One region of the Caproiciproducens sp. LBM24188 genome, then DNA from elsewhere that is predicted to be linked to it. Evidence: predicted binding sites of a transcription regulator. Region 1 holds the regulator's gene; each other region holds the start of a gene.

Region 1 (10,313 bases):
CTTTCCATCCAGTTTATTTCTTCATTCACAAGACTCAATATTGTCAGATGTAGAAATTATATCATTTGCTTAATTTGATTACAAGATGAATTTGTGCAGTATCGTTACAATAGGTTGAAATGCATGATTTCCTATGGTATTCTTTAGTAAATGTTAATATGGAGGAGTTCCATGAAAGACTGTCTTGTTTTGCTGACCAAAACCTACCCCTTTGACAAAGGGGAAGAATTTATAGAAAATGAAGTTCCCATCTTAGCCCAGTCGTTTCATCAGGTTATACTGATTGCGACAAGCACCGGGGACAAGCCTGTTCAAACCAGAAAAACCGCCGACAACGTCCGTGTGTTCTCCGTGCCCGCTTCAAAAATACGGAAGGGGCTCCCTTCTACTGCTGTAAAGTATTTCCCCTTTTCTGGATTTAAAGGATTGTGTGACGCACAGGAGAAAACACTGCTTGGCCACTCTTTGAAAAAAAGATTATTCCTAACTTATTTTCTGGCGAAGGCTGACCTTGTCTGCCGGGAAGCAACTGAACTTCTGCAAAGCTGCAATCTGGAACAATACGACCGTGTAACCTTCTACAGCTACTGGTTCTATGATACCGCCGTCGCCGCAATCCGGTTGAAAGAACAGTGCGCCGCTGCCGTAAAACGCGTGGTCAGCCGCGCGCATGGTTATGACCTTTACCCGTATCGCAATCCAATGAATTATCTGCCCATGCGCGGTTACATCTTGCAGCATATCGACGCTTTGTACCCCTGCTCTGAAAATGGCAGCAGCTTTTTGAAAGAGCGTTATCCCGAATATTCGGATAAAATCCACACCGCATACCTTGGAACAAAGGATTTTGGAGTATCCACATCGAAGGAGGAAACTGCGTTCCATCTTGTCAGCTGCTGCCATATTGTTCCGGTAAAACGGGTGGAGCTTTTGGCACAGGCTTTGGCATGCCTGAAAGACAGCGGACTGAAGCTGGAATGGACTCATTTCGGCGGCGGTGAAGGGCTGAATCGTTTGAAGGAGTACGCGGACAGTGCCCTTTCGTTTATGAAGTGTGAATTCAGCGGGGAAATTCAAAACGAGAAGCTGATGGAATACTATCAAAAGAATTCCGTGGATTTATTTGTAAACACCAGCAGCTCCGAAGGACTGCCGGTCAGCATTATGGAAGCCTGTTCGTTCGGGATTCCAGCGCTTGCAACCAACGTAGGAGGAACCGGAGAAATTGTGCAAAACGGAATTACCGGTTTTTTGGTCAGCGCCGATGTTACCGCGGAAGAATTAGCGGAAAAAATAAAAGAAGCCGTTCTGCTGCCCAAGGAACAAATGCAGCAGCTGCGGGAAAACTGCCGGGAAGAATGGCAGAAAAAATTCTGCGCACAAGACAACTTCCGAAGGTTTGCGGAAGAAATAAAAGCGAAGTAGAAAAATCCGGGCTGTTCGCAGGCAGCTCGGATTTTTTACATAATCCAATATTTACCGCACATACTAATGCTACTTGCAACAGCAATTTGATTTATTTAAGTTAGTAAAGCGGTGACTAATATGACAGTATCATTTATCAGAACCTTACTGCTCTACATAGTGATTATAGTAGCAGTAAGGCTAATGGGAAAACGACAGATCAGCGAACTGCAGACAAGCGAGTTGGTAGTTACGCTCTTAATTTCCGACATAGCGGCCATTCCCATGCAGGATACCGGCCAGCCGCTGGTCAGCGGTCTGCTGCCCATTGCAGCCTTGGTGATGTGCGAGATCGTCGTATCCTGCGGAATGGTTAAAAACGCGAAATTCCGCAAGATCATCTGCGGAAGTCCAATTATCGTAATCAACGACGGCCGAGTGGATCAGAAAGAAATGCGACGCCTTCGCATGACCACGGAAGACTTAATGGAAGAGCTTCGTCTGAAAGATATTTTCAGTCTGGAAGACGTAGCGTACGGGATTGTTGAAACGAACGGCAAAATGAGCATCATAAAAAAGCCTGACAAATCAACCCCTACTGCCGGAATGCTGGGAATCGCTGTGCCGGATACTGGTATTGAAACCGTCGTCATCAGCGACGGCGTTATTTATGACTCCGCCCTCTCCCTCTGCGGGAAAAACCGGGACTGGCTGAACGGCGTACTGAACGGGAAAAAGATTAAGGCGGAGGATATTTTTATTATGACCGCTAACCGGAAAGGCGATTTTAATATTATTAAAAAGGATGCGTCAAAATGAAACGAATCTGGGTTTCCGGAATTATTTTCGTGCTTTTACTTGCCATGTGCATTTTCGGTATTATCAACACGCAAAAAGTCAGTTCCGAGGTAGAACAAACCATCGAGTTGGCAAAACAGGCCGCAGAGGTGGGTGACCTGAAAACCGCTTATCAGATGAGCCAGAAAGCAGTTGCAGACTGGCACCAAAAGCACAAAATTCTCTGCGTTTACATGTCTCATGCAAAACTGGAAGCGATTGACCAGACTCTGGCCGTCCTGCCCGCTCTGGTAAAAAACGAGGCAAACGAACAGTTCGAGGGAGAATGCGACCGCGGAATCACACAAATTCAGTATCTGAACGAATCGGAAATTCCGACCATCCAGAATATATTCTAGGTAAGCGCTGATTGAGTCGTAAGGCAGCAATTTAAAGCAACAAATTTCCTTGTCATGAGCGGTAACAGTGTAACGAATTAAAAACATCGGCTGGAAAACTCCGGCCGATGTTTTTAATTCGATTTATTTTTGATCATACGGTTCAGTTCTTCCATAAAGGTATTAATATCTTTGAACTGACGGTACACAGAAGCAAACCTCACATAGGCAACCTCGTCCACATCTTTCAGCTTCTCCATCGCATACTTTCCGATTAGGCTGGAAGGGACTTCTCGATCCAGTGAATTCTGTAGCATATTCTGAATTTCGTCTACAATCCGCTCCAGAGTATCCAGTGAAACAGGCCGCTTTTCACAGGCACGCAAAAGCCCGTTCAACAGCTTGTTCCGGTCAAACGCTTCTCTGGACCGGTCTTTCTTGACCACAATAATAGGAACCGTTTCAATTACTTCATAAGTGGTAAAACGTTTCTGACAGCTTAGGCACTCCCGACGGCGCCGGATTCGTTCCCCTTCATCAGTCGGACGGGAGTCAATCACTTTGGATTCTGTATAGCCGCAGTATGGACAGCGCATCGCGGAATCACCTCAACTATATTTTGTATAATTATAACATAAATACCGCAATTTAATCAAGTAGTATATACATCAAATCATGAAATAAAATCAAGAAATTAGTCGTTCTGTGAAGTGTTTTGCCGTTTCCAGCTCCTGCATCGAGCTGAAACTGTCCCGATATACCTCAATGATCAAGTCGCCGTCATAACCGAATCCCTTCAGCTTCCGGACCAGAAGATCAAAATCCATGGTGCCAAAACCCGGCAGCAGACAGTCGCAGCCTTTCCGATTGTCATTTAAATGAATATGAATCATTTGCTCCCCCATGGCATCGCACAGTTCAAACGGGTTCTTTCCGGCGCGTACCGCCTGTTTAATATCCAGCACAAAAGCGCAGTCATTATTCAGGTACTGACGCATCCGACGGATCAGCCCGGGGTCATCGCTGCGGAAGGAATTCACATTCTCCTGCGCTACGGTAACGCCGAACGTTTGTCCCAGCGCAAACAGCCTTGCATAATGTTCAAAGTACTGCTCTTCCGTAATGCGGCTCCTCTTTTCCGACCGCTGCCCGTGAAGAACCAAAATATGCGCCCCCAACCGGTTCGCGGCCTCGAAAAAGCGCTTATACAGTTCAAGCCCATCCAAAAACCTTCGCTCATAATCCGAAAACAACAAAAAGCTTTCAAACCCCGAGGTAAACGGGTGGACTGATTTTACACAGCTGCCGCTGTCATCGATCATCTTCCTCAATTCGGACAGATATTCCGGCTGAAGCTCGCTGAATGTATTGATAAAGACTTCGAACACATGGAAATCCATGCCAATCAGAAGCGGCAGGGATTTTTCCAGTTCCATCGGATATAAACACGCGGTAGAAATTCCAGATCGCATTCGTTCTCCTCCATCTCCGTACCGAATAGTAACGTTTCATTTCTGCCGCCGGAAGGAATCATTTTAACCGGAAACGGCCTTATTGAAAAACGCATTCATAGAACAGCTGACAAACATGGCACGGAAACGCCGGAGCTGCCTCCTGCCAACAAAAAATACAGATATTTTATTAAAATTATATTCCGCCATATAATTTTTGTCCAGTTTAATTTCTGAATTACCGGGTACGATAAGAAATAGCCGCAAAACCCGGAACACCGTTCAGGGATTTTGCCGCGAAAGTGCAGCAACGCCGCGGGTTCCAGCCCGCGCGCCAGAATAAAAACTAAAACAGGAGGCGCGGAGATTATGGCCGCACAAAGCGAACAAATCGGACAAAACGAAAGTTTACTAGATGAAGTTTATTTTGCAACTCAAATGGGATTGGATGCAGTCGAAACCATTCTTCCCCAAGTAAAGGATGCCTCGCTGCGGGAACAAATTGAACAGCATCGAAAAGATTACCGAAGCCTGGGGCTGAAAGCCAAAGCCATGCTTCATGAAAGCGGGGAACAACCGAAAAAGGAGAAACTTTCCCAAAAAATGATGCTGAAAAGCAGCATTAAAATGAAAACCTTAGCCAATCATTCCACTGGCCATATTGCAGAATTGATGATTAACGGAACTACAATGGGCATCATCGACTTAACCAAAAAAATGAATAACATGAGCGAGTCCGACGCCGGGGCAAAGCAACTGGCAAATGATTATATTTCAAAAGAACAAAAGCATATTGAAATACTAAAGCAATTCCTTAACTGAGCCTTCCGGCCGTACCCGGCAAAAGCGCTTGATTTCATCCTGCTTTTTCATTATAATAGAACAGCGATTGATTTTTCATGAGCGGAGCGACGCTCCGCATTTTTACATATAAGAGGTACGGTTATGGGTCTTCTCAGCGCCAGCAATCTGACAAAGTCATTCGGCACCGATTTGATTTTCAGCGGTGTCTCGTTTGAAATACAGGAAAACGATCACATTGGATTAGTCGGAGTCAACGGTTCCGGCAAAACCACGCTATTTAAACTGTTGACCGGTGAAATGCAAGCCGACAGCGGCGACATTTCCAAGGCAAATTCCACCGTAGTAGGCTACATGGAACAGCACGTCTGCCGGGACTTGGAACGCAGCGCTTACAGCGAAGTGCTGAGCGTTTTCCATGACCTGATCGAGATGGAAAAGGATCTGGAAAAAATCAATCAGGAACTTCAGGCAAAGCCCAAACATTTGGATGAACTGATTGAACGTCAGGCTTATTTAAACGACCGGTTTACGCGGGACGGCGGGTTGACCTTCCGCAGCCGCGCCCGTGCTGCGATGCTGGGGCTGGGATTTGACGATGAGCAGATGGGACTTCCAATCGGCGTACTAAGCGGCGGGCAGAAAGCGAAACTGCAGTTGGCCAAAATGCTGCTGAGTGGTTCGAATTTACTGCTTTTGGACGAACCGACCAACCATCTGGATATTTCCTCCGTGGAATGGCTGGAAGATTTTTTGCGCTCCTACAATGGAGCTTACATTGTGATTTCCCATGACCGATATTTTCTGGACCGGACAACGAACCGGACGTTTGAAATGGAAAATCAGCGTCTTACGCTGTACAAAGGGAACTATACTGCTTATCTTTCCCAAAAGGAAGAGAATCATTTGGCCGCTCAGCGGAAATACGACAACACCCAGAAAGAAATTAAACGGCTGGAGGGCGTTGTAACTCAGCTGCGCCAATGGAACCGCGAAAAGAGCATTAAAACCGCAGAAAGCAAAATGAAAATGATTGACCGGCTGGAGCAAACTTTGGACAAACCCGACGAAACGCCGGAAAGTATCCATTTCAACTTCAGTATCCGCCAGCGAGGCGGAAACGACGTGTTGAGCGTCCAAGACCTGGCACTCAGCTTTGATGATAAAAAGCTGTTTCAAAATGTAAACCTTGAAATTCACCGCGGTGAGCGAATTTTTCTGATTGGCCCGAATGGCTGCGGAAAAACCTCCCTGCTGAAAACGCTGCTCGGCATCTATTCCCCGGACTGTGGCGAAATCCGCTTCGGCGCGGGAATTGAAACTGGGTATTATGATCAGATACAGGCAGGTCTGCACCCGGAAAAGACCGTCATCGACGAAGTCTGGGACTGCTACCCCCGTATGACACAGACAGAAATCCGGAATGCGCTGGCGGTGTTTCTGTTCAAAGGTGACGACGTATTTAAGCCCGTTTCCGCGTTAAGCGGAGGGGAACGCGCTCGCGTGCTCATGCTGATACTGATGCTTTCGCAAAACAACTTCCTGCTGCTGGACGAACCGACCAACCATCTGGATATTAACTCCTGCGAAGCACTGGAAGACGCGCTGCAAAGCTACGAGGGCACCCTGCTGATTGTGTCCCATGACCGATACCTGATGAACAAACTTGCGGACAAGGTCTTTTTTCTGGACGAAAACGGCGTAACGGAATACGTTGGCAATTACGATAATTATCTGGAAAGAAGCAAGGCCGCCGCAGCCCAAGCGGTGGAAAAAGAACCACCTAAGGCAAACGATTACAAACTTCGCAAGGAACGCGAAGCCGCCATTCGCAAAGAAAAGGCGGAATTAAGACGAATGGAAGCAAAAATTGAAGAAGTGGAACAGCAAATCGCTGAACTGGAAGAGCAGCTTGTAAAACCGGAAATCGCCACGGATTACGAAAAAGCAATGGAAATCACCGAACAGCTGAACGAACTGCATCAGGAAAATGATGCCTTATTCCAGAAATGGAGCGAACTGGCTCAAAAGTACGAATAATTAAAAAAAGCCCGGCTCAGCCGGGCAATACATTCAAAAATGTGTATGTTTATTATTTTACTTTAAACTGTTCCAACTGTTTGATAAAATCGTCTGCCTTTTCGCTTTCGCTCTCAAATTCAATGTCCACTGGCTTGGACAAATCCAGGCTAAATACACCCATGATGGATTTCGCGTCAATTTTATATTTATCAGTAGTAAGATTGATCGGAAATTCGTAACTGTTAGTCAGGGTGACAAACTTTTTGACCGCTTCAATACTGGATAACATGATTGATGTTGTATACATTTGAATGTACCTCCATATTTCGCTGTATTCTTCAATAATATCGCACGTTGCGAAAATGGTCAATATTCATTTTCACTATACATCATGCCTAATACACAATTAAAATATGTATTTTTATTGAAAGGATACAATATGAAAGTTTCTATTATTACGCTCGGCTGCAAAGTAAACCAATACGAATCCCAGGCCATGTTGAACCAGCTGTTGGATGCTGGCTTCACCGCAAACGAGGGTAGCTCCGGGAGCGATATTGTAATTGTAAACTCCTGTACTGTAACATCGGTCAGCGACCATAAAGTGCGACAGACGCTGCACCGTGCACGCCACCAGAACCCAGACGCCATCCTCGTATTGACCGGCTGCATGCCGCAGGCTTTCCCCGAGCTGGCGGAAGGCTTGACCGACGCCGATATTGTTCTGGGCAACTCGAACCGTGCCTCCCTTCTGCCTGACATTCTTCAATACCTTTCCTCGCATCACCGAATTATTGATATTGTTCCCCATGGAAAAGCAGACGGATTTGAACCGATGAGTGTAAACCGTTTTCACGAACGGACCAGGGCGTTTTTAAAAATTGAAGACGGGTGCAACCGTTTTTGTTCTTATTGCATTATTCCCTATGCGCGCGGCCGGGTGCGTTCCAAGCCGCTGGAGGACCTGAAGCGGGAAATCGCGCAGATTGCCGCGAACGGATACCGGGAAGTGGTGCTGACCGGCATTAACCTGCCTGCTTATGGCCAGGAACTGGGGCTTACCCTTTGCGACGCGATTGAAGCCGCCTGCGAACCGGACGGAATCGAGCGCGTTCGGCTCGGTTCCTTGGAACCAGAGCAGCTCAGCGAAGAGGTAATCGCCCGAATGCACCGTCAGAAAAAGCTCTGCCCGCAGTTTCATCTCTCCCTGCAAAGTGGTTGCGACGAAACGCTCCGCCGCATGAACCGCCACTACACAGCGGACGAATACCGCACCATCGTGCGAAATCTTCGCGCTGTGTTTGACAACGCCGCAATCACTACGGATATTATGGTTGGCTTTCCCGGGGAAACCGAAGAAGAGTTTCAAAAATCACTTGCATTCGCCGAAGAAATCGCGTTTGCAAAGGTTCACGTTTTCGCCTATTCGCGCAGACCCGGTACAAAGGCATATGATGCGCCGGAGCAGGTAATGCAGAAAGTCAAAGAACAACGCAGCCACCGCATGATTGAAGCGACTTTACGGACCAAAGAAGCGTTTTTCCGCCAGCAGATCGGCCGCACGGAACCGGTTCTGTTTGAACAGGAAGTGGAACCGGGCGTTTTTGAAGGTTATACAGAAAACTATACGCCTGTCCGAATAAACAGTGAAAAAAGCTTGAGCGGATTGATTCTTCCGGTCAAAATCAGCACAGCGGAAAAAGATTTCTGCACCGGCGAACCAGCGTAATAAAAGAGCGCAGACGGAAGTCTGCGCCCCATTTGTCGGGCGATATGTACACCGGAACGATCGGATTCAGCGGAAAAGCTGTTATGTTCCATTCAGCGTTTTAATCACATTCTGAACCTCATCTTTGGTTTGACTGCTGTTCAGATATTCCCATGAATAAAACATAAAACCGTCGCAGGTGGTTTTTCGGCCCAGTTCCACCTGCTTTGCCAGGATATTGGTAGATTTTTTCCAGGTGCCGCTGTCCGCATCGGAACCAGCTTTATAAACCGCAAGGCCAAGGTATAGTTTGACATTTTTGTTGGTCACCATTTTTCTCCAGCTTTCCGCCGCGGTATCGAACGGAAGAACCGGATTGTCAAAATTCACATAGAGCTCCGGGCAAATATAATCCACATACCCTTGGGCAGAGCACCACACTTTAACATCAGCGCCCATTTTCAAGTCGTTCTGCACATTCCCCTGCGGCGCGATTCCAAACGCCAGATTGGGTTTTACGGCCTTGATTTGCCGGTAAACCTGCGAAACCATCGCGTTGATATTTGCACACCGCCAGTCCGCAAGGGAAAGCGGCGTACCGGTTTTAGCGGCTTCCGTACAGTAGCTGTCGTAAGCTGCTTTATCGAAGGAAGCATCCTGCGTGGGATAAAAATAATCGTCGAACTGAATTCCGTCTACTTCGTAATTTTTTGCGACTTCCTGCGCACCGTCCGCAATCAGTTTGCGCACCTGAGGATACGCGGGGTTATAGTATTTCCCACTGCCTGTGTCGACTACCCAGCCGGCTTTGGAAGCATCCTTTGACCATACCGTGTAGGGATTATTTTCTGCCAAAATGGAAGGAGAACCGGAGATTTGAATCCGCATTGGATTAATCCACGCATGAATACTCATCCCCGCCTGATGGGTTAACTCTACCATAACCTTCAGCGGGTCATAACCCGGATTGACCCCCTGTGTGCCCCCCACCACGTTGCTCCACGGGAAATAAGCGGATGGATACAATGCGTCACCAAAAGGACGAACCTGAACAATCAGAGTGTTCATTCCGCATTGTTTGGCGCCGGTGACAATACCTGAAAATTTCTTTCGGAAGGCAGCTTCACTTTTATCGTTTTCCTTGCTCATATTAAGGCTCATATACGGCACCCACACCGCGCGCATCTCCCCGTTAACAGTACTGACGGAAGCTGTGGCAGCGGCAGCGGAAACGGAATTGGACGGACTGACCGGCGAGGTAGATCCTGCCGCCAGATTCGTCGGAACGGCAGGGCTGTTCTCTTTCGGATGGAGACTGACATTCACAGCCATAGTAACGGCAATCACCGCTGCAAGGATACAGACACACACTAAGATACTGTGGCGGTTGAATATCTTTACGACCATAAAAATCCTTCCTTTCAAAATCCGTTTATTTTCGGTCAGACCGGTCCGTCGTTCGGATCGACACGGGAGGTAAGACGACGCTAAATACGAAGTATTGGATTACAGAAAATAAAGTATTGTAAAAGCTCATTCGGTAATATGCATTCATTAAAGCTATGGGGGTGTTTCCATGTTTTTTATTGTTGGAATCGACAGCGGGTCCGAAAACATCGGCCTGCGAAAATGCACCTTTTTTCCATGCTGCAATCGCTACGGCGCAATGGCAGCAGTTACCTGTTCCTATCAGGTATTCACGCTGTTTTTTATTCCCTTGTTTCGCTTTGGAAAGCGCTATTTCGTGACCTG
Region 2 (10,313 bases), 1.4 Mb from region 1:
TGTTTTTACTCATCCATTTTATTAAGGCACTTGAACGCCATGGAGTGAAGCCAATGAATGCAGGAATCTTATTTTATCTCGCGCGAAAAACTTCGCTGTGCCAAAAGCAGTTGAGTCATTATCTGCAATATTATGGTGTAAACGCGGCCAGCGTAAAAATTTGCGCCAAACAGACTGGCCTAAGCCCCGCCATGGCGGTCCTGCTGGAAAAGCACCCCATCGTGTTTGTTGTAAGCGGGGGAACAGAAGCCCGGCCCTGCGCCGCGAATCCCATTTTTGAAACTCTGCATATTCCGCTGGACGCACATGGGGAACCGAAACGCGTACTCCGGCTTACCGGCAGGGATATGTCTGGCTACCTAATTGAAAGCCTGAATCAGGCGATTGTGCTGCTGCCGGATCATCCGGAAGAACTGAATGCCATGCTCCCGCAGGCCTGTGATCGGCTGAAGCTCAAATTTGGATTACACGGTGAACCACCACCGGAGAATGACACGGACTACAAGGCATTGGTAGCGGAATCCATGGAGGCCCACCGGTTCAAAGCCGGCCGGTAAGCATAATAAAATCCGAATTGTCCAACCCCGCGATCCAATAACAGGAGGGCTGATTTATGCTGGATGTTATTTCGCAAATGAAAGTTTCCGACCTTATGCTGAAATTCGTGCGCGGCGACCTGCGGCATATCACGCCTTACCCGTTTTTCCCCCAGAAAAAATCGAGCACGCAGCAGCCGCCACTCGGCGGGCTGCCCCACGCAACGCCGGAAAGTGTAGGCATTTCGAGCGAGTACATCCGGAAGTTTTTCGAGGAGCTCGACCAGTGCGACCAAATTCAGGTGCACGGTGTTATGATTCTGCGGCATGGAAAGGTGATTGCACAGGGTGACTTTCAGCCGTACACCGCCGCGTACCCCCACATGATGTTTTCGCTTTCCAAAAGCATCACCGGCATGGCGGTAGGAATGCTGGTACGCGACGGCCTGCTTTCCACAGATGAGAAGATTGTGGATATTTTCTCCGACCGGGTTTCGTTTCTGCGCAGCCCGCGCATTAATTCCATTACCGTTCTGCACCTGCTGAACATGACCAGCGGAATTAAATTCAACGAAGCCGGCTCCGCCGTGGAAAAAGACTGGGTACGCGCCTTTCTGCAGTCCGACTGCCTGTATGAGCCTGGCAGTGAATTCAGCTACAACAGCATGAATTCCTATCTGTTAAGTGCAATTGTATGCAAAAGGTCCGGTATGAGCCTGACGGAGTACCTTACGCCCCGCCTGTACGAACCGCTGGGCATTCAAACCCCGCTGTGGGAAACCTGCCCCATGGGGATTGAAAAAGGCGGCTGGGGGCTTTATCTGCGCATTGCAGACATGGCAAAACTGGGCCAGCTTTATCTGCAGGGCGGCCGCTGGATGGTAAACGGAAAAATGACACAGCTGGTGCCCGAGGACTGGATTCAGAAATCTGTAAAAACAGAGCTTCCAGCCGGCGATGGAGACAACCGCCGGGGCTACGGCTACCAGCTCTGGGATTTCGGCGCGCAGGGCGCATACCAGTTTAACGGATTGTTCGGGCAGTACGTGATTGTGCTTCCACAGCGCGACATGGTAATTGCCGTTACCAGCGGAAGTCCCCATTTGTTCACTGACTGTTCCGCCGAAATTATCGAACGCTATTTTGGCGACAATGCGCCCACCTTTTCTGAAAAACCGCTCCCCAATAACCTCCGGCATCTGCGCGCGCTGAAGAATACGCTGAGCCATCTTTACACCATTCACGAAACCGCACCGAAAAAGGAACCGGCCAGTTTCCTCGGCGATTTGGCACGCCGCGTCCTGCCGCGCCCTGCGACTGACCGGCTTTCTCCCACGGCCAGTGCACTGAATGGAAGAACCTACCGGACGGAACCCGGCTACGGTTCGCTGATGCCCCTGATTCTTCAGTGTGTAACCAATAACTTTTGCAGCGGGCTCACTCAGGTGGACTTTGCCTTTGAACCCGGCTCTTGCTGTATTACTTTCTATGACGAAGACACGGTCAACATGGTGGAAGCTGGCATGGACGGCACGCCCCGCACGGGGACCGTCACCATACACGACGAAGTTTACGCCGTCGGTGCAACCGCACGGCTTACTACGGACGAGGACGACCGGCCCGTGCTGAAGCTGTTCGTTTCCTTTTTGGAAACCCCGTGTACACGAATGATAAAATTTGTTTTTTACGGCAACCGCGTGTACATTCGCTTTAATGAACTGCCCAGCGTAAAAACCGCTACCGAAATGCTGTTCAACCTGGTGGGCGGCAGCGGCAACACCATTGAAAAAATGATTCGTGACGCTGTACGCAGCCAGCGTATGACGGACCGGCTGAACAGTCTGGTGCTCCCGCGCACAAAGGGAACGCTGACCCAGCGTGAAAGGGAAAAAGGAGTGCCGCAAAATGAATGAACCTTCATTTTGCGGCACTCCTTTTTTACTGGGGGGACCAAATTAATTTATTACCAATTATTTTCCCGTTGCCTGGGTCAGTTTTACCGTAGCGGTAAAGCTTTCCCCGGTCAACGCACTGGTTACGCTGAGCGTTACCGTATCACCGGGTTTTTTCGCGGTCACAACGGCGGTAATAACATTCTGGCTGGTAACTGCCTTATTGTCGATCTTCGTGATAACATCGCCCTTTTTAATGCCGGCCTTCGTCACTTCGCTGCTGGTTACGGAGCTGACGTACATGCCGGTGGGCAGGTTGTAGAACCGGGCCGTTACATTGTCGATAAACTGGCCGGAAATTCCAAGCACTGCGCGGTCCTTCACATAGCCGTACTGTTTCAGGTTGCTGATGACGGGCTGCGCCAAGTTGATCGGAATGGAGAAGCCGAGGCCTTCGTAGCCGGTCGCCACAATTTTCGAGGAATTGATGCCAATGACCTGGCCGTACATGTTCACCAGTGCCCCACCCGAGTTGCCGGGGTTAATCGCCGCATCCGTCTGGATGCACTTCATGGTATAGCCCGTTTCAGAGTTGGTGATTTCGCGGTTCAGCGCGGAAACATAGCCAACGGTAACGCTGGAGTTGAATTCCATGCCGCCGGGGTTGCCGACTGCCATTACGGTATCTGCTACCTTCAGGTCATCCGATGAACCAAATTCCGCGGGGGTCAGGCCGGTGGCGTCTATTTTCACAACCGCAAGATCCGTCACATTGTCGCTTCCGATCAGTTTTGCTTCATATTTGGTCCCGTTGGAAAGAATTACTTTCAGGGACGTAGCGTCTGCCACTACATGCGCGTTGGTAATAATATAACCGTCGCTCGTCGTAATAATGCCGGAGCCTTCGCTTGCCGGGGAAACCGTGCTGTTGTCACTGTCCGTTCCGTTGTTGGTATCGTTTCCTGCCAAAAAGCCCTGTGTGAAGCGCGCATTCCGGGTTACCTGGTAGTTTTGGATGCATACCACAGAAGGAATAACCTTTTGTGCGATGGCCTGTAGTGTAAGCTGCCCGGTGGTGGAAGTATTCGTGGCTTTTGTGGTGCTGTCTATCACCTTATTGATGGTGAACGCCGGTGCGGTGCTGTCGGAGGAGGACTTCAACTGAATGGTACCATTGTTCACCAGCTGGACAAAGCCGAAGACGGAACCCGCAGAAATCATCAGGCAGGCCATAAAGCCGGCTAGCACCTTCACTGCTGTTTTTTTACCTTTGCTCTTCTTTTTCGGCACCACCTCCGCGCGAACAAATTCCGGCTGCTGCGGGGGGCGCTGCCAGCCGTAACCCGAATTGTGGCCGGGCGGCACCGGCTGCTGCGGGGGCCGCACATAACGGTAATTGTTACCCTGCCACTGTGTGTAGTTTCCCCCGTTTTCCGCCTGATACGGGTTCGTGTTGGAGCGGTTCTCCGCACTTGAATTCGGGTTGGTTAAATTCGAGTTATTGTTTTCATTATCGTTATGATTAAAAGGAGGGTACATGCCATCATTCCCTTTCTTTCTTGTTTTTGTGCTTTTATTATGCGGGAGCAATGTGAAAATAATGTGATATGCAGTTTATATTTCTATGACAAAGGCAAGAAAAATATGTTACTATATTTTTACCTGTTTATGAACAAACCACAGAAGGAGCGGCACCGATAAACCTAGAAAAGGAGGATGAAAATGACCGGATTAACTCATATTTACTGCGGGGACGGAAAGGGGAAAACCACCGCCGCCATTGGTCTGGGAATCCGCGCGTGCGGCAGGGGAAAGCGCGTTTTGCTGACCCAATTCTTAAAAGGGAGCGATTCCGGCGAACGGAATATTCTGGAAAAGATACCCGGATTCACCGTAACGCTGAACCCGGATCAAATAAAATTTACGTTCCAGATGAACGAAGAGGAACTGCGTGAGGCTGCGGAACAGTGCCGGGAGCGGTTTGCGCAGGCCGTCGGCGCTGCCAAACAGGGTGAATGTGACCTGCTGATTCTGGACGAGGTCTTTGCTGCCTGTGGTGCTGGGCTTCTGGCGCCGGAAGTAGTCTCGGATTTTATCCGGCATAAGCCGCCGGAGTTAGAGTTGGTGCTGACCGGCCGGAACCCCGACCCCAAAATTATGGAGCTGGCGGACTATGTTTCAGAAATTAAAAAGGTAAAGCACCCGTTCGACCGAAATGTCCCGGCGCGCAAAGGGGTTGAATTTTAAGGTTCCTGGTAGAGCCCTGTCACACAGAAAGACGGCGGCAACCGAAAATTCGGTTGCCGCCGTTTTGTATTTTATATGAGTAAATTGGGGTGAAATTGTTCAGCCGTCCTTTTAGCCGCATTTGGAAAATCCGCACTGGCGGCACATGACGCAGCCACCCTCGTGCTCCAGCTTCGCACCGCATTCCGGGCAGAAGTGCAGCCCCTCGGAGCCGTCTCCGTGCCAGCGGCGCTGTACCGGTGGTTCCGGCTGTTCCGTTTTCCCCGGAACCGGCATCGGGCGGGACTGCATTTCCGGCGATGACGGCCAGCGGCCTAACTCCACCTGCTCGCGGTAAACTCGCTCAATGGTCTTGGCGATGGCATCGGGGCAGGAGGTACATTTCAACCCCGGCTGGCGGATGGTGGACGGGCAGCGGATTCCCTTCAGCTGGTCCACAATGCTCTTTACGTCGATTCCGCTGCGCAGCGCAACGGAGGCAAGCCTGGCGGTCGCTTCGGACTGGGAGGGGCATCCACCCGCTTTCCCGGTATTGGTGAACACTTCGCAAATCCCCTGGTCATCGTAATTGACCGTAATATACAGGTTTCCACAGCCGATTTTGACCCGTTCGGTTACCCCAATCACGGTATCAGGGCGTGGCCGCGGCGTAATGCGGGCCGTTTCCTGCGCGGCCGTTTCGCCGTCCTTTTTGACTTTGCCGATGTTCAACACCTGCTCACTGCGACTGCCGTCGCGGTAAATGGTAACGCCCTTGCAGCCCAGCTGAAACGCGAGCCGGTACACCTGGGCCACATCTTCCCTGGTAGCGGAATTCGGGAAATTGACCGTTTTGGAAACCGCGTTGTCGGTCGCCCTCTGAAACGCCGCCTGCATCCGGATATGGTCCTCCGGGTAGATATCATGTGCCGAAACAAATACGCGACGCAGATCTTCCGGAAGTTCCTCAATATGGGCGATGGTGCCCTCCTTGGCAATGCGCTTCATCAGCGCTTCGGAATACAGGCCCCGCTTTTCCAGCTCCGCTTTCAGGATGGGGTTCACCTCAATCATTTCCGTCCCGTCCATAATGTTGCGGATAAACACGTAGCCGAAAATCGGCTCCACACCGCTGGAACATCCCGCAATAATGGAAAGTGTTCCGGTCGGGGCAATGGTGGTAATGGTAGCGTTGCGCTGCGGAACCTCCTTTGGCAGAATGCTCTGCTCAAACAGCGGGAACGCACCGCGTGTTTTAGCCAGTTCCGCGCTTTCCTGCCGACCCTGTTCCGAAATAAAGCGCATCACCTTTTCGCCGAGGGCAATGGCCTCCTCCGTATTGTACGGAATGCCCATGAGCAGCAGACTGTCGGCCCAGCCCATAATGCCAAGTCCGATTTTCCGCGTCTGCTTCGTCACCTCGTCGATTTTTTTCAACGGATACCGGTTTGCGTCAATCACGTTATCCAGAAAATGCACGGCGTTTTTCACCGTTTGCTTCAGCTTGTCCCAGTCAAACTCATAGCGGCCGTCCGTCTGCTTCAGCATTTTCGTCAGATTGATGGAGCCGAGATTGCACGATTCATAGGGAAGAAGCGGCTGTTCCCCGCAAGGGTTGGTGGATTCGATTTCTCCCTGCGAAGGCACTATGTTATCCCGGTTCAGGCGGTCCAAGAAGATAATTCCGGGTTCCCCGTTGCGCCAGGCCGCATCCACAATCCGTTCGAACACCGTGCGCGCATGCAGGCTGCCCACCTTCTGTTTGGTGTGCGGTTCAATCAGGTCATAATCCGCGTTCTGTTCCACGGCATTCATAAAGGCTTCGGTCAGGCCGACGGAAATATTGAAGTTATTAATTTCATTGTTGTTTGCCTTACAATCAATAAATTCCAGAATATCCGGATGGTCCACCCGCAGAATCCCCATGTTCGCGCCGCGCCGTGTGCCGCCCTGTTTGACAGCCTCGGTCGCCATATTGAACACCTTCATAAAGCTAATCGGGCCGGAGGCTACCCCGCCGGTGGAGTTGACCGTGCTCCCCTTCGGGCGCAGGCGGGAAAACGAAAATCCGGTTCCGCCGCCGGATTTATGAATCAGTGCCGCCTGCTTAATCGCCTCAAAAATATCCTCCATGCTGTCCTCAACTGGAAGGACAAAGCAGGCGGAAAGCTGCCCGAGCGGACGCCCGGCGTTCATCAGCGTTGGAGAATTCGGAAGAAATTCCAGTTCGGTCATCATTCGATAAAAAATCTCTTCGGTTTCTCCCAAGTCGGCATCCGGGGCGTACCGCTTGTCCGACTGGGCAATGGCGTGCGCCACACGGTGGAACAGCTCGTCCACCGTTTCCACAGGATTCCCGTTTTCATCCTTTACTAAATATCGCTTTTCCAGCACCCTCTGTGCATTTTCCGAAACAACCATATCGCTCCCCCTTAATGTATCATGCATCAGCGCAAATAATATACTATATATTGTATCACTCAAAAGTATTATGTCAATAGGTTGTGATTAAGTTCCGTGGATGAAAAGTAACAATTATTTTTTCCAGTTTTATACACAGCCACCAACTTTGTGACAGCTGAACCATGAAACAGCCGGAAAACACAAAAGGCCCCGGCGCACGCTGCAGCGTACGCCGGGGCCCCGTAACGGTACCGTAAAGAAATTACATGTTGGAAAGTTTTGTGAGATGATCGTAGGTTTCCGCTGCGACCTTCTCTGCTTCCTGGAAGAGTGTTTCTGCACGTTCCGGGAATGCACGGGTCAAAGAGTTGTAACGAACCTCGCCCATAATGAAGTCGCGATAGCTGGCGGTCGGCGCCTTGCTGTCGAGATGGAACGGATTCTTGCCCTCTGCCGCAAGACGCGGATCGAAGCGGTAGTTCTGCCAGTAACCGGCTTCCACTGCCTTCTTCTCTTCGGTCTGGGAGATACCCATGCCGCCCTTGATGCCGTGGTTGATGCACGGTGCGTAGGCGATGATGATGGACGGGCCATTGTAGCTTTCTGCCTCATGGAAGGCTTTCAAGCACTGGTTGTAGTCTGCGCCCATAGCAACATGAGCAACATAGACGTAACCATAGCTCATCAGCATGCCGGCCAGGTCCTTCTTCTTAATGCCCTTACCGGTTGCCGCGAACTGAGCCACGGAGCCGATCGGGGTAGACTTAGAAGCCTGTCCGCCGGTATTGGAGTAAACCTCGGTATCGAACACCAAAACATTGACATTCTCACCGGAAGCCAGCACGTGGTCGAGGCCGCCGAAGCCGATATCATAGGCCCAGCCGTCGCCGCCGAAGATCCACATGGACTTCTTCGCGAGGTAATCCTTGTCTGCAAGGGTCTTCTTCGCAAGTTCGGCCAGTTCGCCGGAACCGGAAGCAGCCTTTTCCAGCTCTACAATCAACGCGTCGGTTGCAGGGCGGTTTGCCTTGCTGTCGGTTGCAGTCGCAAGATAATTCTTTGCGGCTTCTTTCAGCTCTGCGGAAGCATCCGCGGAAGCTGCCATGGTTTCTACATACTCGGCCAGTCTGCCGCGAATTGCGTTCTGGGCGAGCGTCATGCCGTAGCCATATTCTGCGTTGTCTTCAAACAGGGAGTTGCTCCATGCCGGACCGTGGCCCTGCTTGTTAACGGTGTAAGGAGTTGCCGGTGCGGAACCGCCCCAAATGGAGGAGCATCCGGTTGCGTTAGCAATATACATACGGTCGCCGAACAGCTGAGTAACAAGCTTTGCGTAAGGAGTTTCGCCGCAGCCTGCGCATGCGCCGGAGAACTCAAGCAGCGGCTGCTTGAACTGGCTGCCCTTCACGGTTGTATCCTTGAACTTCTCAAGCACTTCGGGCTTCTCCGGCAGAGAACGACCGTAGTTAAAGCCTTCCTGGCTGACAAGCTGGGTTTCGGCGGGCTTCATGGTGAGCGCTTTTGCACCCTTCATGCCCGGGCATACGTTTGCGCAGGAACCGCAGCCTGTGCAGTCGTAAGCGGAAATGGTAATGGCGAACTTCATGCCCGGCATACCGGTCATGTCCTTCATCTTCTGGCTCTTCGGCGCGGCGGCTGCTTCGGCTTCCGTCATAACAGCGGGGCGAATAACAGCGTGCGGGCACACATAAGAGCAGAAGTTACACTGGATGCAGTTGTCCGGATTCCATTCCGGAATATCAATTGCGATGTGGCGCTTCTCGTAAGCGGAAGAGCCTGCGGGAACGGTGCCGTCCGCCATGTCGACAAAGGTGGAAACCGGCAGTTCGTTGCCCTTATATTTGTTGGCCGGAGTCAGAACCTCGTTCACATATTTCAGTGTTTCCGGTCTGCCCTCGGTCTCAACCTTTACCTTGGAGTCATCGGTGCAGTTCTTCCAGGATTCCGGCACTTTGACCTTGTGGAATTCCTTGGCACCGCGCTCGATAGCGGCAAAGTTCATGTCAACGATCTTCTGGCCCTTCTTCGCATAGGAATGCTCTGCAGCCTCTTTCATATATTGAATAGCCTGCTCGGAAGGAATGATGTTCGCAATGGTGAAGAACGCGGACTGGAGAATGGTGTTGATTCTGCCGCCCAGACCAATTTCTTTACCCAGCTTTACGCCGTCGATGGTGTAGAAATTGATGTCGTTCTCTGCGATATACTTCTTCATCTTGCCCGGGAGCTTCTCGTCGAGTTCTTCGTCGCTCCACTGGCAGTTCAGAAGGAAGCTGCCGCCCTTTTTCAGGTCCTGAACCATGTCGTACTCGTCGACATAGGAGGGCTTGTGGCAGGCAACAAAGTCAGCCTTGCTGATATAATAGGTGGATTTGATCGGCTTTTTGCCGAAACGCAGATGGGAAACCGTCAGGCCGCCGGACTTTTTGGAGTCGTAAGCGAAGTAACCCTGTGCGTACATATCGGTGTGGTCGCCGATGATCTTGATGGAGTTCTTGTTTGCGCCAACGGTGCCGTCTGCGCCAAGGCCCCAGAATTTGCAGGAATGTGTACCCGCCGGAGTGGTATCCGGGTTTTCCTTGACTTCCAGGGAAAGATGGGTCACATCGTCAGTGATGCCAATGGTGAAGCGCTTCTTCGGTGTGTCGCTTTCCATGTTGCGGTAAACGGCAACAATCTGGCCCGGGGTGGTGTCCTTGGAACCAAGGCCATAACGGCCGGTGTAAACCGGAACCACACCGAATTCAGTGCCATTAAGAGCAGCCAGAACGTCAAGATAAAGCGGTTCGCCGATGGAGCCGGGCTCTCTTGTACGGTCAAGCACGGAAATCTTCTTAACGGTCTTCGGCATAACGTCAAGCAGATATTTTGCAACGAAAGGACGATAAAGTCTTACTTTAATCAGGCCGACCTTGTCCCCGGCAGCGTTAAGGTAATCCACAACTTCTTCCGCTGTTTCGCAGACGGAACCCATTGCAATGATAACCCGCTCCGCATCCGGTGCGCCGTAGTAGTTGAACGGCTTGTAGTCGGTGCCGATTCTGGCATTGACCTGATTCATATAATCAACAACAACTTCCGGCAGCGCGTCGTAGTACTTGTTGCCCGCTTCGCTTGCCTGGAAGAAGAAGTCGTCGTTCTGGGCGGTGCCGCGTGTTACAGGATGTTCCGGATTCAACGCGCGGCGGCGGAATGCAGCAACAGCATCCCAATCCAGCATTTCGCCAAGGTCCTT
Region 3 (10,313 bases), 1.4 Mb from region 1:
TTTCAGAACGGATCCTGCTGAAATTTACAGATTCCGTCAATTTCATTCCTCCTTGGGATGAAGTATAATGGAAAAGAAATGAATGAAAAGAATTTCAAGGCATTCGATTGATTGTTTTAACGCTTGTACATTGCCCCGGCAAGGTACCGGCGTTTTTTAACCGGATGCCGATTTGGAGATGGATACGGTGTTCCACCCTTTTTGGAAAGAGAATAAATTAAACAAGGAAAAAGTGATTGGTTGGACGCAGGCGCCATACGCTTTTTTCAAGTGGCTTTTCATCGCGGTGCTGACCGGAACCGTGGTGGGTTTGGTTGGAACGGGATTCCTTTATTGCATTAACCTTGCCACGTCGCTGCGCAAAACCACGCTGTGGCTAGTCTGGCTGCTGCCAATTGCCGGTTTGATGGAGGTGTTCCTTTACCGTGTATGCGGCGTAAAAAAACCACAGGGAACGGATTTGGTGCTGCTGGCTGTGCGTTCCCCGTCCCCCTTGCCGTTCCGGATGGCGCCGTTGATTTTTATTTCAACCGTGATTACACACCTGTTCGGCGGTTCCGCCGGCCGCGAAGGCGCTGCGCTTCAAATGGGCGGCAGCTTAGGGTTTTCTATCGGCCGTGTACTGAAACTGGATGAAAAAGACCTTCACATTATCACAATGTGCGGCATGAGCGCTGCGTTTGCTGCGTTGTTCGGAACGCCTATTACCTCCGCCGTATTTGCCATGGAGGTTACCAGCGTGGGTGTGATGTATTATGCCGCACTGGTTCCCTGCGCGGTAGCTTCCCTGCTTGCGGTATTCCTTGCGCGCAGCCTGGGGATTGCGCCGGAGGTTTATCCAATTGCCGGGATCCCGTCCCTTTCCGTTTCCGCAATGCTGCTGATTATCCTGCTTGCCGCGCTGTGCTCGGCCCTGAGCGTTCTGTATTGCTGGACCCTGCGGGGAACCGGCAAGCTGTACCGCCGCTGGCTGGCGAATCCCTACCTGCGGGCAGCTGTGGGCGGCGCACTGGTGCTGCTATTGTCCCTTGCCGTGGGAAGGGAGTATCTCGGCGCGGGCATGGATGTGATCTCCGCCGCGCTGAAAGGGAATGCCCGCCCGGAAGCATTTGTTTTAAAGCTGATTTTCACCGCGCTGACCATAGGTGCCGGGTTTAAGGGCGGAGAAATTGTCCCCGGCTTTTTTGTGGGCGCAACCTTTGGCTGCACCGCGGCTTCTCTCCTTGGCCTGAGCCCCGCATTCGGCGCAGCGCTCGGGTTAATTTCCGTATTCTGCGGCGTAACCAACTGTCCGCTTACTGCAATTCTGTTGGGGGTAGAACTGTTCGGCGCGCAGGGCGCACCGTATTATTTACTGGCCGCGGCGGTCAGCTACATGCTGTCTGGGTACACTGGGCTTTACAGCCGCCAACGGATTCTATACTCCAAATACAAACCGGAATTTCTCGGAAAAAATGAATAAATTGTTCCAAATATCCTCCTGCTTTCGAAAAAGGCGTACCGTAAAGAGAGAAAACTCATACGGCACGCCTTTTTCCACAGAATTTAAAAATCCTGTGGAAAACTACAAAGAGTAGAACACCTTAAATTAAAAAAACGTGCCCGCCGCAGGCGGGCACGTATCATAAATAGAAACGCCGCGAAAAAAGCCATCCGCCGAAGCGGATGACTCTTTTATATGACCGAATCAACCGGGTTAATTCGGACGCTGACCGTTACATTATCCTTGCGGTAGGAAAAATGGAATTTTTGAAGAATGCGGTCTGCGACCTTCTGCGCATTTTCGTAGGTAATCACCGGAAGCATGACGATAAACTGTGTTGCGCTGAACGAGGAAACCACATCCCCTTTGCGAAGGCTGTAAAGAATGGAGTCCTTCAGGCGGCTGACGGCAACTTTGGCCACTTCAGGCTGAGGAATTGCACCCTCCGGGTCGGTCAGGGTGAACAGCAAAATGTAAATGGACTGCCCGGTGCGCAGAATAGTACGCGCCTGCACGCGGTAAATCGACTTAAATACATCATAATCGCAGTAGAAAGCGCCTTCCGCCGCCGCGGCTTCCCGCAGGTCGTTGTTGATAACAGAAAGGTCGATTTCAATATGGTTAATGCTGTTAATCAGCTGTTTGTAAATCGGGCGGAGGGAATCCGTAATGTCCACCCCAAGCTCCCGATAAAACAAATCCACCACTTCGTTATAGTGGTCCAGCGCCTGGCCGCGCTGCCCCATGCTGATGTAGCCGTAAAGCAGCATTTTATGAATGGCCTCTTCAAACGGGGCATATTTTAAAGCAATTTCGCAGATTTCCACAATTTCTGCAAAACGCTGTTCTTCAATCAGCAGGCCGCACAGCTTGATTACGCATTCGTTGTAAAGCGCAGAGTAATACGCGGCAGAGGATACCACCCAGCTGCTGTAAGAGGATTTCGGCAGAAACTCGCCCTTGTAAAGGGCAAGCGCCTTTTTCATATTTTCAATCCGCACGTGGGCCGAGTTTGAAATGTCCCTTCCCTGCTTGCAGTACTGCTCGAACAATTCGGAATCGACCGTACAGTCAAAGCTGTTATTCCAGGCGTATGTGTTGTGTTCGTATTTGATAAACTCCAGCCGGTCATTGCCCGAAAGCTCTTTCAACAGGGCACGCGCGCGGTAAATCAAGTTTTTCAGCGCATTCAGCGGATCGCCGCATTCGTTGTCTTCCCAGAGAACTTCCACAATATTGTCGAGCGTCAGTTCCTTATGCCGGTTGGCAATCAAGTATTGAATCAGCATCCATACCCGCTTGGTGCGCCCCTTCAGGTTGGTGAGCTGATGCCCGTCAATGGTGATGGAAAATTCACCGAACATGGCCACGTCTATTTTAATATCGGAGTAAAACTTTTGCATAGCAAGCACATCCTTGCGGTCAAATATGGATTCTTTCAGCACATTGTATATATATTATATCGTACCACATATGGAATTATTTACAAAATTTCGCCAAATATTTTAGAGTCGCCAAAGGAGAATGCCGAAAGAAAGATGGATTTCCATCTCACGGCACCCTCTCTATGAAAAATTTGCCTGTGGGTCAAACAACGGCCCGCAGGCAAATTTTTCAGCCGGTTTTGAATTTATTTGTTATCGGGGTTGTAGACGTTCCGGTTATTCGCCGTCCAGCACGATGTTTCCCGTTTCCCGCGTGCGTTTCATATCGATGAGACGTTGGTTGCGGCTGCCGCGGTACAACAGGGTTAAATCCTTTTCCGCTTCCAGAAACGGGCCGTCGACTAATAGGTCGGCTTCCTGCAGCAGCGCAGCGATGGCGGGGTCATCCCGCTCCAAAAGCTGTTCGTACCGGTAGCCGGTATAAACGGTCACATCCATCCCGCGTTCGTGGATGCGCTTGGCAAGCTCCGCCAAAGGGGCGGGCTGGCAGAACGGTTCCCCCCCGCTGAACGTGACACCCTTCAGCAGCGGATTTTCGCAGATTTCACGGAACAAATCGTCGGTGTTTACCAACCGGCCTCCGTGAAAGTCATGCGTCTGCGGATTGTGGCATCCGGGGCAGTGGTGCGGGCAGCCCTGTGTAAAAATCACGTACCGGAACCCTTTTCCGTCCACAATGGACTCCGGTTCCACCCCGCAGATGCGCAGTTCACAGCCCATGCTTTACCCGATCCCTTTCTTCCGCACGCTTCGCGTTGTTCCACCGGTCGATGGTGCCCACCAAATATCCGGTAATTCTGCGGATGCGCTCGAATTTCGGGCCGTCTTCGGTTTCATGGCGGTGGCACTTTGGGCATTCGTTGTCGATAATGCCGTTGTAGCCGCAAACCGGGTCGCGGTCCACCGGGTGGTTGACAGAGCCGTAACCGATTCCGCTTTCCTTCATGCAGCGGATCACCGCTTCAAACGCGTCCAGGTTCTTGGACGGGTCACCGTCCAGCTCTACATAGCTGATGTGCCCCGCGTTGGTCAGCGCATGATAAGGCGCTTCCAACTTGATTTTCCGGAAGGCAGAAATCGGGAAGTACACCGGAATATGGAAGGAATTGGTGTAATATTCCCGGTCGGTTACGCCGGGGATAATGCCGTACTTTTTCTGGTCCATGCGGACAAAACGGCCGGAAAGGCCCTCTGCCGGAGTAGCGAGCAGCGTAAAGTTGAGGCCGGTTTTTTCGGATTCCTCATCCATGCGACGGCGCATATAGGAGATGATTTCAAGGCCCAGCTTCTGGCTTTCTTCGCTTTCGCCGTGGTGCTTGCCGGTCAGTGCTTTCAGCGTTTCCGCCAAGCCGATAAAGCCCATGCTGAGCGTGCCGTGTTTCAGCACTTCTGCCACGCTGTCGTTAGGGCCGAGCTTTTCGGAATCAATCCATACGCCCTGCCCCATCAGGAACGGATAATTGTAAACCTTTTTGCTGCACTGAATTTTGAAGCGATGCAGCAGCTGGCGGATGACGATTTCAATCCGCTTGTCCAAAAGCTCGTAGAATTTATTAAGGTCGCCTTTTGCCTCAATGGCAATGCGCGGCAGGTTCACCGAGGTAAAACTCAGGTTTCCGCGCCCACAGGTGACTTCCTTGGTCTTGTCGTGCACGTTGCCCATTACGCGGGTGCGGCAGCCCATGTAGGCCACTTCGGTATTGTAGTCGCCCTCTTTATAATACTGAAGGTTAAACGGCGCGTCCAAGAAAGAGAAGTTCGGAAACAGGCGCTTCGCGCTGACTTTGCAGGCCAATTTAAACAGGTCGTAGTTCGGATCGCCCTCGTTGTAATTGATGCCTTCCTTCACCTTGAAAATCTGAACCGGGAAAATCGGTGTTTCGCCGTCGCCCAAACCCGCAGAGGTCGCTTCCAACAGGTTGCGGATGACCATGCGTGCTTCCGGGGAGGTATCTGTGCCATAATTGATGGAGGAGAACGGAACCTGCGCACCCGCGCGGGAGTTCATGGTGTTCAGGTTATGTACCAGCGCTTCCATGGCCTGATAGGTGGCTTTGTCCGTGTTGGTGGTGCCGGTTTTCACGGCGTAACGGTGCGCGCGCTCTGCTTCCTGTGCGGTAATTTCCGGAAGACCGTTTTTGCGCTGATATTCCGGCAGGAAAGCTACGACCGCTTTTCCAAATTCCTCTGCGTTGCCAAGAGTAATGTGCTGCGGGATGTCGGAGCGAATGGCCTTCACCAGTGCGTCGGCATCTTCCTCGCTCATCTCCCGGCTAACCTGGAAGAACTGGGAAAACGCCTGATAGTAAGATTTTTCAAAGGTTTTGGCAACGCCGGGTGCCATGGAATAATCGAAATTCGGAATTGCCTGGCCGCCGTGCATCTCGTTTTGGTTTGCCTGAATGGCGATGCAGGCCAGCGCCGCATAGGAACGAATGTCGTTCGGTTCGCGCAGCGCGCCGTGCCCAGTGCAAAAGCCGTTGTGGAATAGCTTAATCAGGTCAATCTGGCAGCAGGTTTCCGTCAGCATGTAAAAGTCTTCGTCGTGAATATGGATGTCGCCGTTCATGTGCGCCGCGGCAATGTCCTTGGGCAGAACGTAGTTGTTGCAGAAATACTTGGAACCTTCGGAGCCGTATTTCAGCATGGTGCCCATGGCGGTGTCCGCATCGATGTTCGCGTTTTCGCGTTTAATGTCCACATCACGGGCATCCCGGAACGTCAGTTCCTTATAGATGTCCATCAGGTCGCCTTCTGCCTGGCGGATTTTTGCGTGTTCGGCGCGGTAAAGGATATAGGCCTTTGCAGTTTTGGCATAGTCTGCCTGAATCAGCTTTTCCTCCACCACATCCTGTACCTGTTCCACGGTGGGAACGCAGTCATCACCGAAGCTGGAAGCAATGCGGGCGGTCAGGTCGTCCAGCACGGAATCCGGCATGGATTCATCCTGCACGGCTTGATTGGCCTTGCTGATGGCGTTGCGGATTTTCCCCGCGTCAAACGCCACCACAACACCGTTCCGTTTTTGAATTTTTACTGCCATTTCGAACATCCTTCCCTTTATTCCTGCAGAACAACAAGACACCGCGTTCAAACGGTCCGAACGCGGGGTTGAGAGAAAATCTGCAGTTTTTATATCAATTCAATTTGCACGACGCAAATGATGGGCCAAAAAATTACCGGCAAGAATCATCCCGTGCTTGAAAGTATTTATCATTTTACTTCAAGGGCCTGCTGTTGTCAATACTATCATACAATATATAGAGATTTAAATTTTATCCAGTCACAAAAAACACAATATATATTAAAAAAGATAGACCGTTCCACAAGAACGGTCTATCTCACTGACAAAAGGAACAACGCCCGGGGCAAAAGGCCGCGTAATGCAGCGGCTCTTTGCCTTTATGGTTCTATTTTAAAATTTCATCAATTTCACGGATTTCCTCTTCGGAAAAGTCAAGCCGGTTCAGCGCCGCAACATTGTCCTCCAGCTGCGAAACCCGACTGGCGCCGATGAGTACACTGGTCATGACCGGCTGACGGAGCACCCAGCTCAGCGCAAACTGTGCGGTGGTTTGGCCGCGGCGCGCCGCGATTTTGCCGAGCGCAGTCACTTTGCGGATTACTTCCGGAGTAATGTTGTCTTTCTTGAGGAAGGCCGAACGGCCTGCCGCACGGGAATCTTCCGGAATGCCGTTGTTGTATTTGCCGGTCAGCAGGCCTTGTGCCAAGGGGCTGAACGCAGTCATGCCCATGCCGGCCTGTTCCAGCGCACCAAACAAACCGTCACGCTCCACCTTGCGGTCCAACAGGTTGTAGCGCGACTGACAGATTAGGCAGTGCACGCCCATGTCTGCCAGCAGGCGGGAGGCTTCCAACGCCTTTTCGGGGCTGTAATTGGAGATACCCACATACAGTGCTTTGCCGCTTTTCACCGCTTGTGCAAGGGCGCCCATGGTTTCCTCCAGGGGAGTGTTGGGGTCCATGCGATGGTGGTAGAAAATATCCACATAGTCCAGGCCCATGCGTTTCAGGCTCTGGTCCAGACTGGCCAGCAGATATTTACGGGACCCGAAATCGCCGTAGGGGCCGGGCCACATATGGTAGCCTGCCTTTGTGGTAATCACCATTTCGTCGCGGTAAGGATGCATATCCTCCCGCATTAGGCGGCCGAACGTTTCCTCGGCGCTGCCGGCCGGAGGACCGTAATTGTTTGCAAGGTCAAATACGGTAATGCCAAGGTCGAACGCGCGCCGCGTGACCGCGCGGGCGTTTTCATACACATCGTACGTGCCGAAGTTGTGCCAATAGCCAAGGGAAACAGCGCTGAGCTTCAGCCCGCTTTTTCCGCAGTAGCGGTACTGCATAGTGTCATAGCGGGATTCATCCGCCGTGTAACGGGGAATATCGTTTTGTCTATCCATTTTTATGCTCTTCCCTTCTGTATTTTATAGCCCAGGCGCGGAATAGTTCAATTGCCGGCAGCAGCTCTGCGCCGACGGAGGTGATGCGGTATTCCACCTTGGGCGGGATTTCTTGAAACTGGCGGCGTTCCGTCAGTCCGTCTTTGGTTAGTTCACGCAGGCTCTGGCTGAGCATCATGTCGGTAATGCCGTTCACCTGCTGTTTCAGGACGCCGTAGCGGATGCTTTCCCCCGAGCGCAGCGCCCACAGAATGCGAAGCTTCCATTTTCCCCCCGTCAGTTGAACTGTGTCACGCAGGGGTTCCTCCCCAGCTTCTTCCGTTGAAACCTCTTTGTCCGCATAAATTAGCGGGCGCAGTTCGGCCTGTTCGTGCTTCGCCTTTTTTTTCTTCTTGTCTTTTTTCATATCCCGCCTCCTCACGGCCATGTTCGATTCCCTGGAAATGCGCGGGCTGCCGATCCGGGAAAATCCGACAGGAGAAAACACGGAATTCCGGGATAGGCCTCGGTAACCCCTATCTTAGCATAAGGATGGGATAAAGTAAAGGAGCACCGGGAAACACGCTGCCGCAGCTGCCGGACAAACAGGAAACCGTTCCGACTTTCGTCCGCACACCGGCGGCCCATTTGAAGCAGGAGGTCATCCATTTTCCACCGTATACCCTGTGTTTGGTGGAAAACATAACAGTCATCTTTCTCGGAGCGCCGGAAAAAACTTTTTGCGCTTTTTCCGCGCGGATGTGCGGAAACTCCGGTTCTGTTATCCCCTACAGCGGCCAGCGCAAAAACGGTCTCCGGAATCTCCCCCAGTTTCTCGGTTTTCCCCCTGTGATGCCATGATTTCGAGAATGCGGTAGCGCACCAGCTTATGGTATCGACGGTTTCCCAACGCTTTCGGCGGAGCTGCGCTGCCCGAGGTTATATTCATAAAGGTCGAACCAAACCAATCCCGGAAGATTCAGTCCCAAGTCCACAGTCTGCACATACCGAAAGCCGCAGGACTCATACAGCCGCAGGGCGGGCAGGTTGCCGGAGCGAACGTCCAGCCGCACGGCTTTCATTCCCTTTTGCTGGGCCAGCTGCTTAGAAAATTCAATTAGCGCACGCCCCACCCCAGCCTGTTGAAAGTCCGGGTGAACAGCCAGCGTATGCACGACAAAAACTTCTTTGTCTTCCGCTTCAATGGTCCAATTCGCTCCGGCATAGGCAGATTCCGGCTCATGGTTCAGAATAACGGTGCCTGCGATGCGCCCCTGTGTGCGCGCCACAAACAGCGTGTGTTTCCGGATTCCGGTTTCTGCTGTCTCCCGGATTGGGTACAGGCCCTTCTTCCAGCCGGGGTAATTGACCCCGCGGTTCAACGATTCATTCAACATGTCGTAAAGGCGCTCCAACTCGTTCGTGTCGGCCGGAATGCCCGGTTCAATTTGGTAGAATTGTTGCTGCATGGTGGTGTTCCTTTCTTATCGATAAGAGCAATTCCAACCGGCTAGGGGTTCAACCACTGCACAAACGCCGTTTTATCCATCGTGTTGAACCCGGCGCGCCGGTAAAAATTCAGCGTGCTTGCTTCTTTGGAACCAGTCATCAGCATCAGCTTATAGCAGTTCCGCGCTTGCGCCAGCAGCTTTGCGGCGCGGAGCACAGCGGAAGCACGCCCCTGACCGCGGAATGCCCGGTCGGTTACGACGTTTTCAATTACGCCGTAGGGCCGCTGCCCATGCGTCAGGTTGGGTACAATCAGCAGGATGCAGGAAGAAACGAGCACGCCAGCCTCTTCATCCACCAGAATATGGTGCTTCGGGTCGTTGAAAATTTGCTCCCAAAGGGAGGAAAGTGCTTCGGAACAGGATTGCCGTGCAGCTGGGTGTAAAGGTTCAGCAGAGCGAAAAGGTCATCCTTTGTTACCTCGCGAATCATATTTTTTCTCTCCTTCGGTGTGCGCCCAGTAACCGTACAGGCCGAGTGCGGCAAAGCAGAAACCTGCACCCAGTAGCATGGCATTTGCCACGCCGGAATCCGCCGCCCAGCCGAACGTTAAATTGGTTCCCACTGCCACACAATCCATCAGGATGGCGTATACGGATAGAATGGATGCCCGGTTGCCGCCTGTAATCCGGCGGTTCTCTATGGTTAGTAGAATTGGGTTGAACAGGGAAAACGCAGCATTCAGTACTGCAAGCCCCAAAACGGAAAGGACTGCGTTCGCGGTCAGCGTCAGCAGTAGGCAGGCAGCACACCCGGCCAAAAGCAATAGGGTCATGCTGCGGGGTTCCCCCAGCCGCGCGGTCAGCTTGTGGGAGCGCGCGGCCAAAAGGCCGATGACCGTCATCAGAATATACAAGTACCCCATAGCGGCGGTGGGAATGGCACACCGCACGTATTGGAGCTGATTTAAAAAGGTGAGTATGGTTTGATGGCACTCCGAAAACAACGCCGCTGCGACCAAAAGCGGTAGAACATGCGAATCGCTGCGCAGCACCCGGGCTACCGCACGGGTTTGCTCCCGCAGGGTGGTCGGAGTTTGTACCGGTATTTGCACGTCGGTTACGTTTGGAAGTGTCAACGGTTTTCCGCCGAAACATTCGCTTGTTCTGCTACTCGCCGGTCGCGCTCCGCCTTGGAGAACACACAGCCGCAGTAATCCTGCCGGTACAGATGATATTCCTTCGAAAGGGCAATCGAGCGGCGGTAGCCGTCCCGCTTTTTAAAGTCGGAGGGTAAATACAAAACGCCGTACTCCCGCTCCAGCCGCGCACCGATTTCGTTCAGTTTCTGCGCGTTTTTGTAGGGGCTGATGGACAGCGTGGTGGTGAAATAGTCATACCCGCCTGCCTTGGCCAGCACAGCGGCTTCCCGCAGGCGCAGCTCATAGCAGAGGGCGCAGCGCTCCCCACCCTCCGGTTCGGCCTCGTGCCCTTTGGCAAGCGCGAAAAACGATTCGGGGTCGTACTTCCCCTC

What was found. The regulator NrdR, encoded in region 1, represses ribonucleotide reductase genes. The targets are predictions, from matches to a motif close to CACNANATNTNGTG.
Region 2: a site for NrdR is predicted at 7,117-7,130, ahead of ACSVDI_RS00195 (vitamin B12-dependent ribonucleotide reductase). Genes of this name have one in related genera too.
Region 3: a site for NrdR is predicted at 6,181-6,194, ahead of ACSVDI_RS00785 (anaerobic ribonucleoside triphosphate reductase). Genes of this name have one in related genera too.

The regions. Positions count from the first base shown of each region.
Region 1 is NZ_CP196862.1:1,610,923-1,621,235, reverse strand. It holds gene ACSVDI_RS07655 (glycosyltransferase) at 172-1,425, shown strand; gene ACSVDI_RS07650 (DUF421 domain-containing protein) at 1,609-2,223, shown strand; gene ACSVDI_RS07645 (DUF4363 family protein) at 2,220-2,600, shown strand; gene nrdR (transcriptional regulator NrdR) at 2,714-3,175, opposite strand; gene ACSVDI_RS07635 (sugar phosphate isomerase/epimerase family protein) at 3,266-4,051, opposite strand; gene ACSVDI_RS07630 (hypothetical protein) at 4,400-4,852, shown strand; gene ACSVDI_RS07625 (ABC-F family ATP-binding cassette domain-containing protein) at 4,976-6,871, shown strand; gene ACSVDI_RS07620 (HPr family phosphocarrier protein) at 6,924-7,160, opposite strand; gene mtaB (tRNA (N(6)-L-threonylcarbamoyladenosine(37)-C(2))-methylthiotransferase MtaB) at 7,293-8,582, shown strand; gene ACSVDI_RS07610 (glycoside hydrolase family 10 protein) at 8,664-9,968, opposite strand; gene ACSVDI_RS07605 (zinc ribbon domain-containing protein) at 10,138-10,313, shown strand, end outside.
Region 2 is NZ_CP196862.1:37,749-48,061, forward strand. It holds gene ACSVDI_RS00175 (hypothetical protein) at 54-557, shown strand; gene ACSVDI_RS00180 (serine hydrolase domain-containing protein) at 614-2,449, shown strand; gene ACSVDI_RS00185 (S1C family serine protease) at 2,507-3,967, opposite strand; gene ACSVDI_RS00190 (cob(I)yrinic acid a,c-diamide adenosyltransferase) at 4,151-4,675, shown strand; gene ACSVDI_RS00195 (vitamin B12-dependent ribonucleotide reductase) at 4,787-7,075, opposite strand; gene nifJ (pyruvate:ferredoxin (flavodoxin) oxidoreductase) at 7,320-10,313, opposite strand, start outside.
Region 3 is NZ_CP196862.1:175,210-185,522, reverse strand. It holds gene ACSVDI_RS00800 (chloride channel protein) at 179-1,462, shown strand; gene ACSVDI_RS00795 (BTAD domain-containing putative transcriptional regulator) at 1,675-2,886, opposite strand; gene nrdG (anaerobic ribonucleoside-triphosphate reductase activating protein) at 3,145-3,648, opposite strand; gene ACSVDI_RS00785 (anaerobic ribonucleoside triphosphate reductase) at 3,638-5,971, opposite strand; gene mgrA (L-glyceraldehyde 3-phosphate reductase) at 6,339-7,352, opposite strand; gene ACSVDI_RS00775 (winged helix-turn-helix transcriptional regulator) at 7,345-7,758, opposite strand; gene ACSVDI_RS00770 (GNAT family N-acetyltransferase) at 8,219-8,800, opposite strand; gene ACSVDI_RS00765 (GNAT family N-acetyltransferase) at 8,842-9,168, opposite strand; gene ACSVDI_RS00760 (MFS transporter) at 9,247-9,918, opposite strand; gene ACSVDI_RS00755 (epoxyqueuosine reductase QueH) at 9,915-10,313, opposite strand, start outside.